3 regions of the Geobacillus sp. CX412 genome follow, and region 1 is predicted to be linked to each of the others. Evidence: riboswitches for the same ligand, from Rfam matches in the RefSeq annotation. Region 1 holds a riboswitch; each other region holds the start of a gene.

Region 1 (3,895 bases):
AATAATCGTGCGTGCCAATAAATCAGTAAGAACGAGAAAGGCACCGCCATACAATAGGGAAAGCGGCAACAGAAGACGATGGTTCGGACCACAGACGAGGCGAACCATATGTGGAACGACCAATCCGACAAAACCGATCGTTCCGGAAACAGACACCGCCGCGCCGGTTAGCAGCGAAGCACCGGTTAAAATCATCACTTTTCGCTTCAACACATCGACCCCGATATGCATAGCGGCCGACTCCCCAAACGCAAAAGCGTTCAGTTCGCGCGCATTAAAAAGCAGCATGATCACTCCGATGAGAAAAAACGGAAGCATCATCATCGTATATTTCCATCCGCGCATCGCTACGCTCCCCATCAGCCATGCAATAATTTGCCGCAATTCTTCTCCGGTTAGTGCAATCATTAAGGAAATAAGTGCGCTGAAAAACGCCCCGAACATAATTCCAACTAGGATGATGGTCTCTACGGACATTTTTCGCTCCACCGCTCGTGTAAATAAAAGAACAAGCACGAGCGTCACAAGGCCAAATATAATGCTGACAATAGGAAGCGTAAATGTACCAAATAACGGTAATTGAATACCGAAGAAAATGACAAAAACAGCACCGACAGAAGCACCTGACGACACGCCGAGCGTATACGGATCGGCAAGCGCATTTTTTAACAGCCCTTGAAACCCAGCTCCCGCGACCGCCAGCGATGCCCCGACAAGAAACGCAAGCACAACGCGTGGAAGGCGGATCGCCATCACGATTTGCACGAGATCATCGGGAACATCGCCGGGCAACGGCAACCCAAACGAGATCGAAAAAATAATCTTGATAATAGTAGAAAAGGGAATCGATAGAGAACCTATCGATATCCCCAGCAAGAGCGAAGTAATAACGACCGTTATTGCAACTGCATACATCCATATATTACTTAAAAATATCCGGGTAAATTGTTTTTGCAAGTTCCTCTACTCCTTCGATCAAACGTGGACCTGGACGGCTTACTAAGTCTGTATTTACATCATACACCCGTTTGTTTTTCACCGCCGGGACATCTTTCCAAGCAGGACGGTCCAACACTTGCTTCGCTCCGCCGTATGTTGTAATAATGACATCCGGCTTGTACGCGACCGCTTTTTCTTCCGTAACCATCGGCCACCCTTCTAAATCACCGGCGACATTTTTCGCGGAGATCGCCTGGAGCATCTCATCAATAAACGTTCCTTTTCCAGCTGTATAAATTTCTGGAGCTGGTGATATTTCGACCCATACTTTTGCTTGATCTTCCTCTTTAATTTGCTTTGCTTTTTCTTTTATAGCTTCTAATTTTGTTTTCATATTTTGGATGATTTCTTGTGCTTTGTCCGCAGTTCCTGTCGCTTTGCCAATTAATTCGATGGAATGATATACATCATCAAACGTTTTCGCGTCATAGACAACCAATACAGCAATACCCGCATCTCTTAATTGCTGAAGCCCATCTTTCGAGTTATGTGCGCTAGACGCATGGGCAAGTACTAAATCTGGCTTCAACGAAATAACTTTTTCTACATTAAACTCTAAGCCGCCTATTTTTTCCTTATTTTTTACATCTTCCGGATAGTTATCAAAATCGCTGACGCCAACGATTTTGTCTCCTAATCCCAACGCATAGGCAATCTCTGTGTTGCTTGGAATTAAGGAAACGATTTTTTTTGGCTCAGACTGTATCGTTACATCCTCGCCTAATCCATCTTTTACCGTTACCGGAAACGCCGCTTGTTCCGTTTTCGGTTCTTCTTTTTTTGCAGGCTCTTTGCTTGCGTTCTCTCCATTACATCCAAACAAGAAGCCAAATGTAAGGATGAATACGAGCAACATGACATACTGTTTCCATTTTTTCATTTTTTGTTCCCCCTTCTTTATGTAAAATAAAAAAACTCATTCCTAACTCGGAATGAGCGAGAAACGGCAATATGTATACACGAAGGCAGCCACCGTTGCCGTTTCCTCATCTCACCCCCCGAAGATAGGAAACTATAAGCGAACAAGGCAGGTCTACTGACTCATGCTTCATCCTACTCTGAACCTTCCCATACGGCAAACGGCGCTTGCCATTCCACCGTACAGTGGCGATTTCATTTCGTCAGCATTTACAGTTGCGGGGACAGTTCTGGACTTTCACCAGATTCCCTATTAAGCCATTAGGAGCGAATCGCTCCATTCGGCACCTTGCCGCTATTGTATAAAATTGTCGAACAATTGACAGTTATAATATTAAAGGAAGAAAGATCGTTTGGCAATAAAAAATTCAAAGTTTCATTGTTTTCAATTCATTAAAACCCCCGAACTTTTAGCGATTCGGGGGTTACAATGCAATTAATTATTAATATACCGTTCAAACACAAAGCCGAAGTCTTTCACCGTATATTTTGTTTTCGCGTCAACGAGCCATTGAAACGCAAGTTCATTCACCGCTTTGAAATCGGCAACGAAATTATTTGTGTCACTTTTCACTTGCCCGAATACGTTTGCCGTCAATTCCAAACTTTTATGCGCGTACTCGAGCTTCGTTTTGTTTTCATGGCAAAGCTCAGAGATGGCGAGCAGCGATTTATATAAATCTTTTAGTTCTTCTAAATGCTTTTTATGGACGTCAATCGAATAGGCATGGGCGCCGATTTTAAACTTAATCTCCACATCTAAATCGACCGTGCCTGCCGTTTCGAGCGACACGTCGGAAATCGTATGTTTGTAATAATCATAGCGGCGCAATACGCGTTTTTTGCTTGTTGCGCTCGTGCCATCCAAATGAATAAGCGCTTTATTGGTAAAGCAATACTCATCCGACTTCGATTTAATTAAGAAATAAATCTTTCCCCGTCTTCATGCATCACGTAATCATCGGCATCGACTTTATCATAGTTTTCCGGTTTAATAACCGAGCCGATATCGCTTAATCCAAGCACATCGGCAGCGACTTTTCCAAACATAGTATAGCTCCTCTCATTTTTCATGATTATTTGTTTTTTGCGAGAAACACCCATCGCAAATAATGGTCCCTTCTTGCTGAAGGAAAGCCTTAATTTCTACCATTCCTCTGTACACCGGATACCTCATGCGCACATAGATCGGTTCATTTTTTTCTATCGGCTTCCCGCAGACGTAACAAGTTGGAGACCGGGAAAACATGTGATTTTCCTCCTTTTTATTCTTATTAAAAATATACGTAACAAAAGAACCACAAGTTTCATTCATGGCATAAAAATGTCGTTCATTTTATCGCAGCGGCGATCTTGCCATACGAATATACGTATGGCGTTTGCCACGAATGGCAATCGAATACGTCATAATGTTTTCCGGAATGGCGATGCCATGATAACCGGCGTCTCCGATATGATACAGGTCGGCTCCTGCCATTTTGCTTGCGAGCGCGATTTGGCGGATCGTATGTTCATCCGCTCCTTCCTGGCTTGTGCCGATCGTAAGCATAACGAGCGCGCCATGTTCGTGGGCAACCTGAACTAGCGTTTCCGTTTTTTCTAAGGTCACACCTGGTACAGTTCCTGGCGCCGGCATAAGAACTACATCAGCTCCGGCACGAATAAAACGCATAACGATTTCTTCGGATACAATGCTAGCTCCCGTTTCGCCGGCCACTCCAGCTGCGTGCATTTTTCCCGCGATAATGAGACCGTCTTCTCTAAAAACGGCACGTGCGGTTTCGATCGCGCGGATAATTTCATTATTTGTCACACCTGTTTTCGGATTTCCGGTTAGGCAGATAAAATCGAAACCTAGACGTTTTGCTTCTTGCAGTGATTCTTCTGTTGCCATCCTTCCTTTTGGAAGAGAAGCAAGACTCTCTAACTGCCTCGCGTTCGGGTCAACAGGCTCCAAATTGACGCCAATTGGACGTCC
Region 2 (3,895 bases), 1.7 Mb from region 1:
AATCCCATCACTTTGCGCACTTCATGGGGGTCAAACAAGTACCAATCGCCGCGTTTTTCTACTTGCTCCATAAATAAATCTGGGATGCAGACGCCCGTAAATAAATCATGTGTTCTCATTCGTTCATCGCCATTATTTAATTTCGCGTCCAAAAAAGCGAAAATGTCTTTATGCCAAACATCCAAATAAACGGAAATCGCACCTTTGCGCTGCCCTAATTGGTCGACGCTGACGGCGGTGTTATTAAGCTGCTTCATCCATGGAATCACTCCGGACGAAACGCCTTTAAACCCCTTATATCGCTGCCTCGGCTTCTGATTTTGCCGAGATAGACGCCGATTCCGCCACCCGATTTTGAAAGGTTGGCGATGTCTGTGTTGCTGTCGTAAATGCCTTGCAAGCTGTCATCGACGGTATCGATAAAGCAGCTTGAAAGTTGTCCGTAGCTTTTTCCGGCATTTGCTAACGTTGGCGTGGCGACGGTCATATATAAGTTGCTTAGCGCCCAATACGCTTCTTGAATGAACGTAAACCGGCGATGTTTCGGTTCTTTCGCCATTAACGTCATTGCGATGATAAGGAAGCGCTCCTGCGGCAGTTCGTACAAGTTGCGGTCGTAGTCGCGGGCGAGGTAGCGGTCCGCGAGCGTGCGAAGGCCGATATATGTAAACAACTTATCTTTATCTGGATCAATAAGTTTTCCAAGCTCATTGATTTCTTCTTTTGAGTAATCATCAAGAAGAGAGCGATCGTACACGCCTTTAGAAACAAGCGTTGTAATCAACTCGTACAAGCTGCCGTAGCGTTGTTTTGCGTCATATCCACGTTGTTTTGCCGCTTCTTTGTATAGCTTTTGCAAATAGATGTGAGCACAGACAAACGTCCATTCTGGTTCTGCCTCACTAATATAGGAAAGACCTTCAAGTATTAAGTAATTCGTGATTTGTTCCGCAGAAAGTGTATCTTTGCTTTCGATGATGCGGATGATGCGCTCCATATAGTCATCTGTCTGTAGATGCGGGTAGTCTTTTGTTATATTGCGGATAAAGGAAATGAGTCGTTCGCGCGAAAACGGTTTAGTTTGCCCGTTTTCTGAAGTAATAATGATAGTGTTCGCCTGTAGTTCCATCAGTTTCTCCTCCTTGTTTCCATAAAAAATCCACTCGGGTCGAGTGGACGAAACGACAGTATAAAAAAGGCAAGAGAAGCCCTTTCCAACCATCGTTTCATCTTCTCGCTCCCCGGAGAACATGAAACGCAAACAAGCAAGGCAGGTCTCCTGACTCGTGCTTCTTCCTACTTTGGATCCTTCCCGTATGTGCGCCCGAGCGAGCTTTCACATACAGTGGATGTTCCATTTCGTCCACACATACAGTTGCGGGGGCAGTTCTGGATTCTCACCAGATTCCCTATTAAGTCCGGATGGACACCATTGCTTGCGGTTTTATACTATATTTAGTTGTTTTATGAGTTTATAACACAATATATAGTGTTGTTGCTGTTGGTACAAGCATATAATAAAACGATAGAAAATTCAACTATTTTTTGTAAGGACATGAAAAAATGAGGAATGCTTTTCTAGTGAGAAGGCATTCCTCATTTGCGGGAAGTTCGAAATTTTAGTAACAAAAATTGAAGCAACAATCCGATGCATACCCTGGAATGACAAAAAGCCTCGGAAGCCAAATAGGACCGAAAACGATTTTGAAAATTTTAATATGTGCGGAATACATAAGAGCGATCGTGACGAAATAGGCAGAGAACACATAGGGAAGAAAGGAGTAGGGGGACTGTCCACCTCCCGCATCTTTTACCGCATCCCACATGGCGTAAAAGTATAGACATGGATAGAACATTAACCATTGGAAATCAACGACATCAATCGCTTCTTTGTTGTTCCCTAAAAAGCTTAATCGAATTGCTTCATTGAATTGCGATTGTACGTTAATGAGAAATTCCAACAAAATAAACAAAGTGCCTTTGAAGTATTTTTTATTGAGAAGTTGGCCCAATCCAGGCAATGCAATGCACCACATTAACTGTTCCATTGCCTTCACGTTTCCTAACTCTTTGCTTTGTGTTGTTTGTTGTTGCAATCGAAAAAAGAAGATATAATCATTGCGCAAAAAACTCATGATTATCTTCTTGATATTACATTTTTAACAAATAAAACTGATTTATACTTTTTTGGAATAATAAAACAGTTACCCAAAATTCAACAAATTAATATTAGGCAGGAATGTTCAGAGTAAAAAAGATATGGTGATAAAACGACTATAAAAATATTTATCCTTATAATATCTAGAAAATATTCTTTGAATTTTTCAGAATAGTTAATATAATATTATTAAAACAACAAAGGGGGAAAAGACGTGAAAGGATTAAAATCGGTCTTGCTTTGGGGGCTTATTTCCGCTCTTGGGGCGGCAGGGTTTGCCGTTCTTGCATTGAACCGCGGCGAGACGGTAAATGCGATTTGGCTGATTGTCGCGGCTGTCTGTACGTATGCGGTAGCATACCGTTTTTATAGTAAATTTATCGCTCGCAAAGTATTTGAACTTGATGACAGTCGCAAAACGCCTGCGGAAGTGTTTAATGATGGAAAAGATTATGTGCCGACAAACAAATGGGTATTATTCGGCCATCATTTTGCGGCGATCGCTGGCGCCGGACCGCTTGTCGGACCGATTTTAGCAGCGCAAATGGGATATTTGCCTGGCACGCTTTGGATTATTATCGGCGTTGTTTTAGGCGGTGCTGTCCAAGATTTTATTATTTTATTTGCGTCTATGCGGCGCAATGGCAAATCGCTTGGCGAAATGGTGAAGGAAGAAATTGGCCCGGTTACAGGGTTCATTGCATCGCTTGGTATTTTAGGAATCATGATTATTTTATTAGCTGTTTTAGCATTGGTAGTAGTAAAAGCGCTTGTAGGAAGCCCTTGGGGAATGTTTACTATTGCCGCAACGATTCCAATTGCGATTTTGATGGGAGTTTACATGCGCTTTATTCGTCCAGGGCGTGTGGCGGAAGCGTCATTAATGGGATTTATTCTGCTTCTTGTTTCTCTTGTCGCTGGACAATATGTGGCGGAGCACCCGACATTAGCGAAAATCTTTACATTGAAAGGTGAAACGATCGCGATTTTAATGATTGCTTACGGATTTGTCGCATCTGCTTTGCCGGTGTGGCTGCTGCTTGCGCCGCGCGACTATTTGAGTACGTTCTTAAAAATCGGGACGATTGTTGGTTTAGCGCTGGGAATTTTAGTTGTTGCTCCAGACTTGCAAATGCCGGCGCTGACGAAATTTGTTGACGGCACTGGTCCTGTGTTTGCTGGTGACTTATTCCCATTCTTATTTATTACGATTGCCTGTGGTGCGGTGTCTGGATTCCATGCACTTGTTTCGTCCGGTACAACGCCAAAAATGATTGAGATGGAGAGCCATGCCCGCCCGATCGGCTATGGAGCCATGTTAATGGAATCGTTCGTTGCAGTGATGGCAATGATTGCTGCGTGTATATTAACTCCTGGAGTATATTTCGCGATTAATAGCCCAGTTGCTGTGATTGGGCAAGATGTTGTGCAAGCAGCAAAAGTCGTGTCTTCATGGGGATTTACAATTACGCCTGACATGCTGACGGAACTTGCGAAAGATGTTGGCGAGCAAACGATTTTATCGCGGACTGGCGGAGCGCCGACACTAGCGATCGGAATGGCTGTCATTCTCTCTAATGTGATCGGCGGCAAAGCATTAATGGCCTTCTGGTACCATTTCGCGATTTTGTTTGAAGCGCTCTTTATTTTAACGACGATTGATGCGGGTACACGCGTTGGCCGTTTTATGATTCAAGATATTATGGGCACTTTCTACAAACCGCTTGGCAAAACAGA
Region 3 (3,895 bases), 730 kb from region 1:
ATAAAGCAAGGCGCAACGCTTCATAGGAATGCCATATTTTTTGAAAAAGCTGGAACACCAACATCCCGCCATGCCGCCAATGGCTTCCTCCATTTCTTGCTTTCATCGCTACGTATAGCTCTTCTGCTGCTTTCACGAAAACAAATACAAACCGATACGTAAAAAATAACAAATCAATGATGATGGATGGCACTTTCATTCGTTTGAGCACATACAACATCTCTGGAAACGGGGTAGTCACTAGAAGGAAAAATAAACAAGACCATGCCGCAACCGAACGAGAGAGCAAAGACATTGCGATGAAAATTTGCGAACGATCAATAGACACATGAAAAGAACTGTCAATGGAAACAAGCAAAGCTGGAAAACTCACCATCAGAAACAATGCCACGACTCCGAGGGCTTTGGCGTACACCTTCCACGAAACACGCGCATAACCGATAATCCAAATGGCAAGCCAAATCGTCATCATTACTTGCGTTTTCCAGTTTCCTGTGATGGCCATCATTAATAATAGAAACGCAAATATCACTTTTTGTTCGGGACGTATTGTCCGCAGGCGGTTATTGTAAGCAATTGTGTCAAACTGCCGGATCATTTTGTTTCCTCTTTTCGGTTCGCCCGGCCTTTATAGACACCGATAATATAGCCAATAATTCCGGCACCGATTGCCGCCTGCACAGAAAACAGCAACGTTTCCACCTCTCCGCCTGGCGGCTCAAATATGGTTTCCATCCAAGGTTGATAATGAGGAGCGAGCTTCTGAATCATTTTTTCCGCCTGGCCATCCGTGCCGCCAAAATCAGAGTGATGAATGAACAATAACGGCGCTACTACCAGTAAAACAGCAATAGCAAGAAGAAAAAGACTTCTCTTCATATTACACTCCCCTCTCTAACTGGTTTAGTTCCTGGCTGCTGTAAGTGGATAAGAAATTCCAAACGACGACCGTAAGCAGCCCTTCTGTAATCGCCAGTGGTATTTGCGTAACAGCAAAAATGCCGGCAAATTTGGCAAACGAAGCGAAAATCCCGCCTGTCGCATCCGGGAACGCCAGCGCTAATTGCAATGAGGTGACAACATATGTGGCCAAATCAGAGAAAAATGCAGCGAAAAATATCGTCCAGCGCCTCGGTATATTCCACTTTTTCCCGAAACGATAAATGCCGTACGCTACGAGCGGGCCGACGACTGCCATGGACATGGCATTCGCCCCTAATGTCGTCAATCCGCCATGTGCCAGCAATAACGCTTGAAACAGCAATACGATGCTTCCCATCACCACCATCGTCCATGGACCAAACAGCACCGCGCCGAGCCCTACCCCCGTTGGATGTGAGCTACTTCCAGTAACGGATGGAATTTTTAAGGCGGACAGCACAAACGCAAATGCCCCGGACAGCGCAATGAGCAGCTTTAGTTCCGGATGCTCGCGTGTAATCCGAATTAGTGAACGCATACCGATGATAAAAAACGGCAAAAACACTAGCCACCAAAAAATCACCCATCCAACTGGCAAAAATCCTTCCATAATATGCATCGCAAATGCCGATGTGCTGCCGGTAAACGTAAAATAGACGACTAAACCGCAAAGGAAAAGGGCGACTTTCCATTTTTTCATGCTTTCGTTCCTCCCGTTGCTTTACATAATTTCGAGATTCCTAGAGGGGCGTTTGATTGTTTTGACATCATCAATCCTTGCTTCTCTTCATAACGGTACGTTATCGTTTCTTCCAACCATTCCCCATCTCGCAAATGCCTTCGCACAAGCTCCCTTGCTTTTTCCGGCGTCACACCGTTGTACCATACGCCTTCAGGGTAAACGATGACTACACACGCGTCTTGGCAACGGCCATTGCAGCGAGTCCGCGTCGTATGTACAATGCCATCTAACTCCAGCATCGCGATTTCTTCGCGGATGGCAAGCGTTACTTCTTCTCCCCCTTTACGCATGCAGCTGCCTCCATTGCAAATCAGCACATGATGTTTCATTCCGATTAAGTTCCATGTTGTCATGTTGAGTCTCTCCTTTTTTGCAAAATAAAAAGCACCTCTATACGCAGAGGTGCAGAAAAATGCATACAAATATAGCAAAAAAAGTATACCATTCTCCCGCACGTCTACCTATAATCCCGTAGGTATCCGTCCGAACAAATAAGGCAGGTCTCCTGACTTAGGATCATCGCTTTGTTGCGCCTTCCCGAAGTTTCCTTCAGTGACATGATGCAACAAAGCTCCCCATCACAGTGGCGGGTACCGTGACGGATTTTCACCGTACTTCCCTTTTAAGCCTATTCTCTAATGAGAAAGGCACCTTATTTGTTTGGCATATAATGTCGATTTTTCAAAGAACATTTCCGTTATTCATAGTAGTACAAATTTTCAAATATCGTCAACCACTTTTTTTCAATAAGTCCGTTTTCGCCAATACAATCCCGTCTTGATCAGCGTACACATAGGCGCCTGGCTCCCAACGAACGCCGCCAAATTCGAGCGCAACGTCCCGTTTTCCCTTTCCTTCTTTTTTGCTTTTCACCGGGCAAGTGCCAATCGCCATCACCCCAAGCGGCATATTGGCGATTTCTGCGGAATCGCGAATGCATCCGTGAATAATCACCCCGGCAAGCCCGCGCTCACAAGCGATCTGGGCAAGACGGTCTCCGAGCAGCGCGCAATTTCGCGAACCTTTTCCGTCTACGACCAATACGGTGCCCGCTGGAACAGTTTCGAGCGCCTCACGAACGAGCACATTATCTTCAAATACATCGACCGTCGCGATCGGTCCGGAAAATTCCGCTTTGCCGCCGTAAGATTGCATCGGCAGCTGGCATACTTGCAATTCACTTAAAAATTCATCGCATAAATCAGCTGTTTTCATCACAATCTCCTCCTTGCCATGTCTTATATTTGACATCCTTTGTCAAAACTCCTTCTTTTTCAACAAAAAAACAGACAAGCGACATTGCTTGCCTGTTAGAGACTGGGCTAGCTGGATTCGAACCAGCGCATCACGGAGTCAAAGTCCGTTGCCTTACCGCTTGGCTATAGCCCAATATTATCATGTTCTTGCCAAACTGTTTATGAGATGATTTGTACATTTGTAGTATATCCAGAAGTTTTTGTCTCTATGTATAAAAACATCTAAGTTTCATCCGCTTTTCATTTTTTACTCATTTCAGTATGGGCAAAATCCTTTTTTCAAATAATATATTTATCTTGATGTAGTTGGCAGATCATTAAAAACGTTTGGCCGTTACAAAATAGGACCACACTTTTCCTTAATAAACAACCGTGCTTTGTTCGTGGACATTATCCTGGCATTTCTCTCAATAAAGTACAATCAAAACGCTTGATAGCGTATGTTTTTTAATCATAATTTTTTTATTTTTACAGTTTTTTAAACTTAATTCCATATTCACTTTACCCTTATTTTTTACAATAACCATGTCGAAAGAAACCCATTTTAGAACGGGAGAGTGAAGAATCAGTGAAAAAATCAACAAAAATCGGTTTGTCTCTTTCTATGTCGTTAGGATTGCTGGCCACCTATTTTTCGACAGAAGCCAGTGCTGCTGAACAGAACCGCCATCCATCCACATTGCAGCCTATCGTCGAGAACGTCGAAGTCATCGCCCACCGCGGCGCTTCCGGCTATGCACCTGAACATACATTGGTTGCGTATGAAAAAGCCATTCAGATGAAAGCGGATTATGTAGAGTTAGATTTGCATATGACGAAAGATGGGGAATTGGTTGCGATTCATGATTCCACATTAACAAGAACAACGAACGTGGAAGAAGTGTATCCCAACCGTGCCCCTTGGAAGGTAAAAGACTTTACGCTTGCCGAAATCAAACGGCTGGATGCTGGATCTTGGTTTAATCAGACACATCCT

Evidence for each region. Region 1 has a riboswitch for cobalamin ahead of NXM86_RS05660 (ABC transporter substrate-binding protein). Riboswitches for the same ligand answer to the same signal wherever they lie in the genome.
Region 2: linked by a shared signal. The riboswitch ahead of NXM86_RS14940 (ribonucleoside-diphosphate reductase subunit alpha) and the one ahead of NXM86_RS05660 (ABC transporter substrate-binding protein) in region 1 are both predicted to bind cobalamin.
Region 3: linked by a shared signal. The riboswitch ahead of NXM86_RS09740 ((2Fe-2S) ferredoxin domain-containing protein) and the one ahead of NXM86_RS05660 (ABC transporter substrate-binding protein) in region 1 are both predicted to bind cobalamin.

What each region holds. Positions count from the first base shown of each region.
Region 1 is NZ_CP103461.1:1,086,004-1,089,898, reverse strand. Features, by position in the region: gene NXM86_RS05665 (FecCD family ABC transporter permease) at 1-957, opposite strand, end outside; gene NXM86_RS05660 (ABC transporter substrate-binding protein) at 923-1,879, opposite strand; cobalamin riboswitch at 2,009-2,223, opposite strand; partial or broken gene NXM86_RS05655 (PH domain-containing protein) at 2,354-2,967, opposite strand; gene NXM86_RS05650 (DUF7916 family protein) at 3,254-3,895, opposite strand, start outside.
Region 2 is NZ_CP103461.1:2,867,990-2,871,884, reverse strand. Features, by position in the region: partial or broken gene NXM86_RS14940 (ribonucleoside-diphosphate reductase subunit alpha) at 1-1,129, opposite strand, end outside; cobalamin riboswitch at 1,253-1,450, opposite strand; partial or broken gene NXM86_RS14935 (hypothetical protein) at 1,597-2,057, opposite strand; gene NXM86_RS14930 (carbon starvation CstA family protein) at 2,373-3,895, shown strand, end outside.
Region 3 is NZ_CP103461.1:1,819,095-1,822,989, forward strand. Features, by position in the region: gene cbiQ (cobalt ECF transporter T component CbiQ) at 1-598, opposite strand, end outside; gene NXM86_RS09730 (energy-coupling factor ABC transporter substrate-binding protein) at 595-879, opposite strand; gene NXM86_RS09735 (energy-coupling factor ABC transporter permease) at 881-1,621, opposite strand; gene NXM86_RS09740 ((2Fe-2S) ferredoxin domain-containing protein) at 1,618-2,016, opposite strand; cobalamin riboswitch at 2,142-2,333, opposite strand; gene rraA (ribonuclease E activity regulator RraA) at 2,393-2,878, opposite strand; tRNA gene NXM86_RS09750 (tRNA-Gln) at 2,981-3,052, opposite strand; gene NXM86_RS09755 (glycerophosphodiester phosphodiesterase family protein) at 3,488-3,895, shown strand, end outside.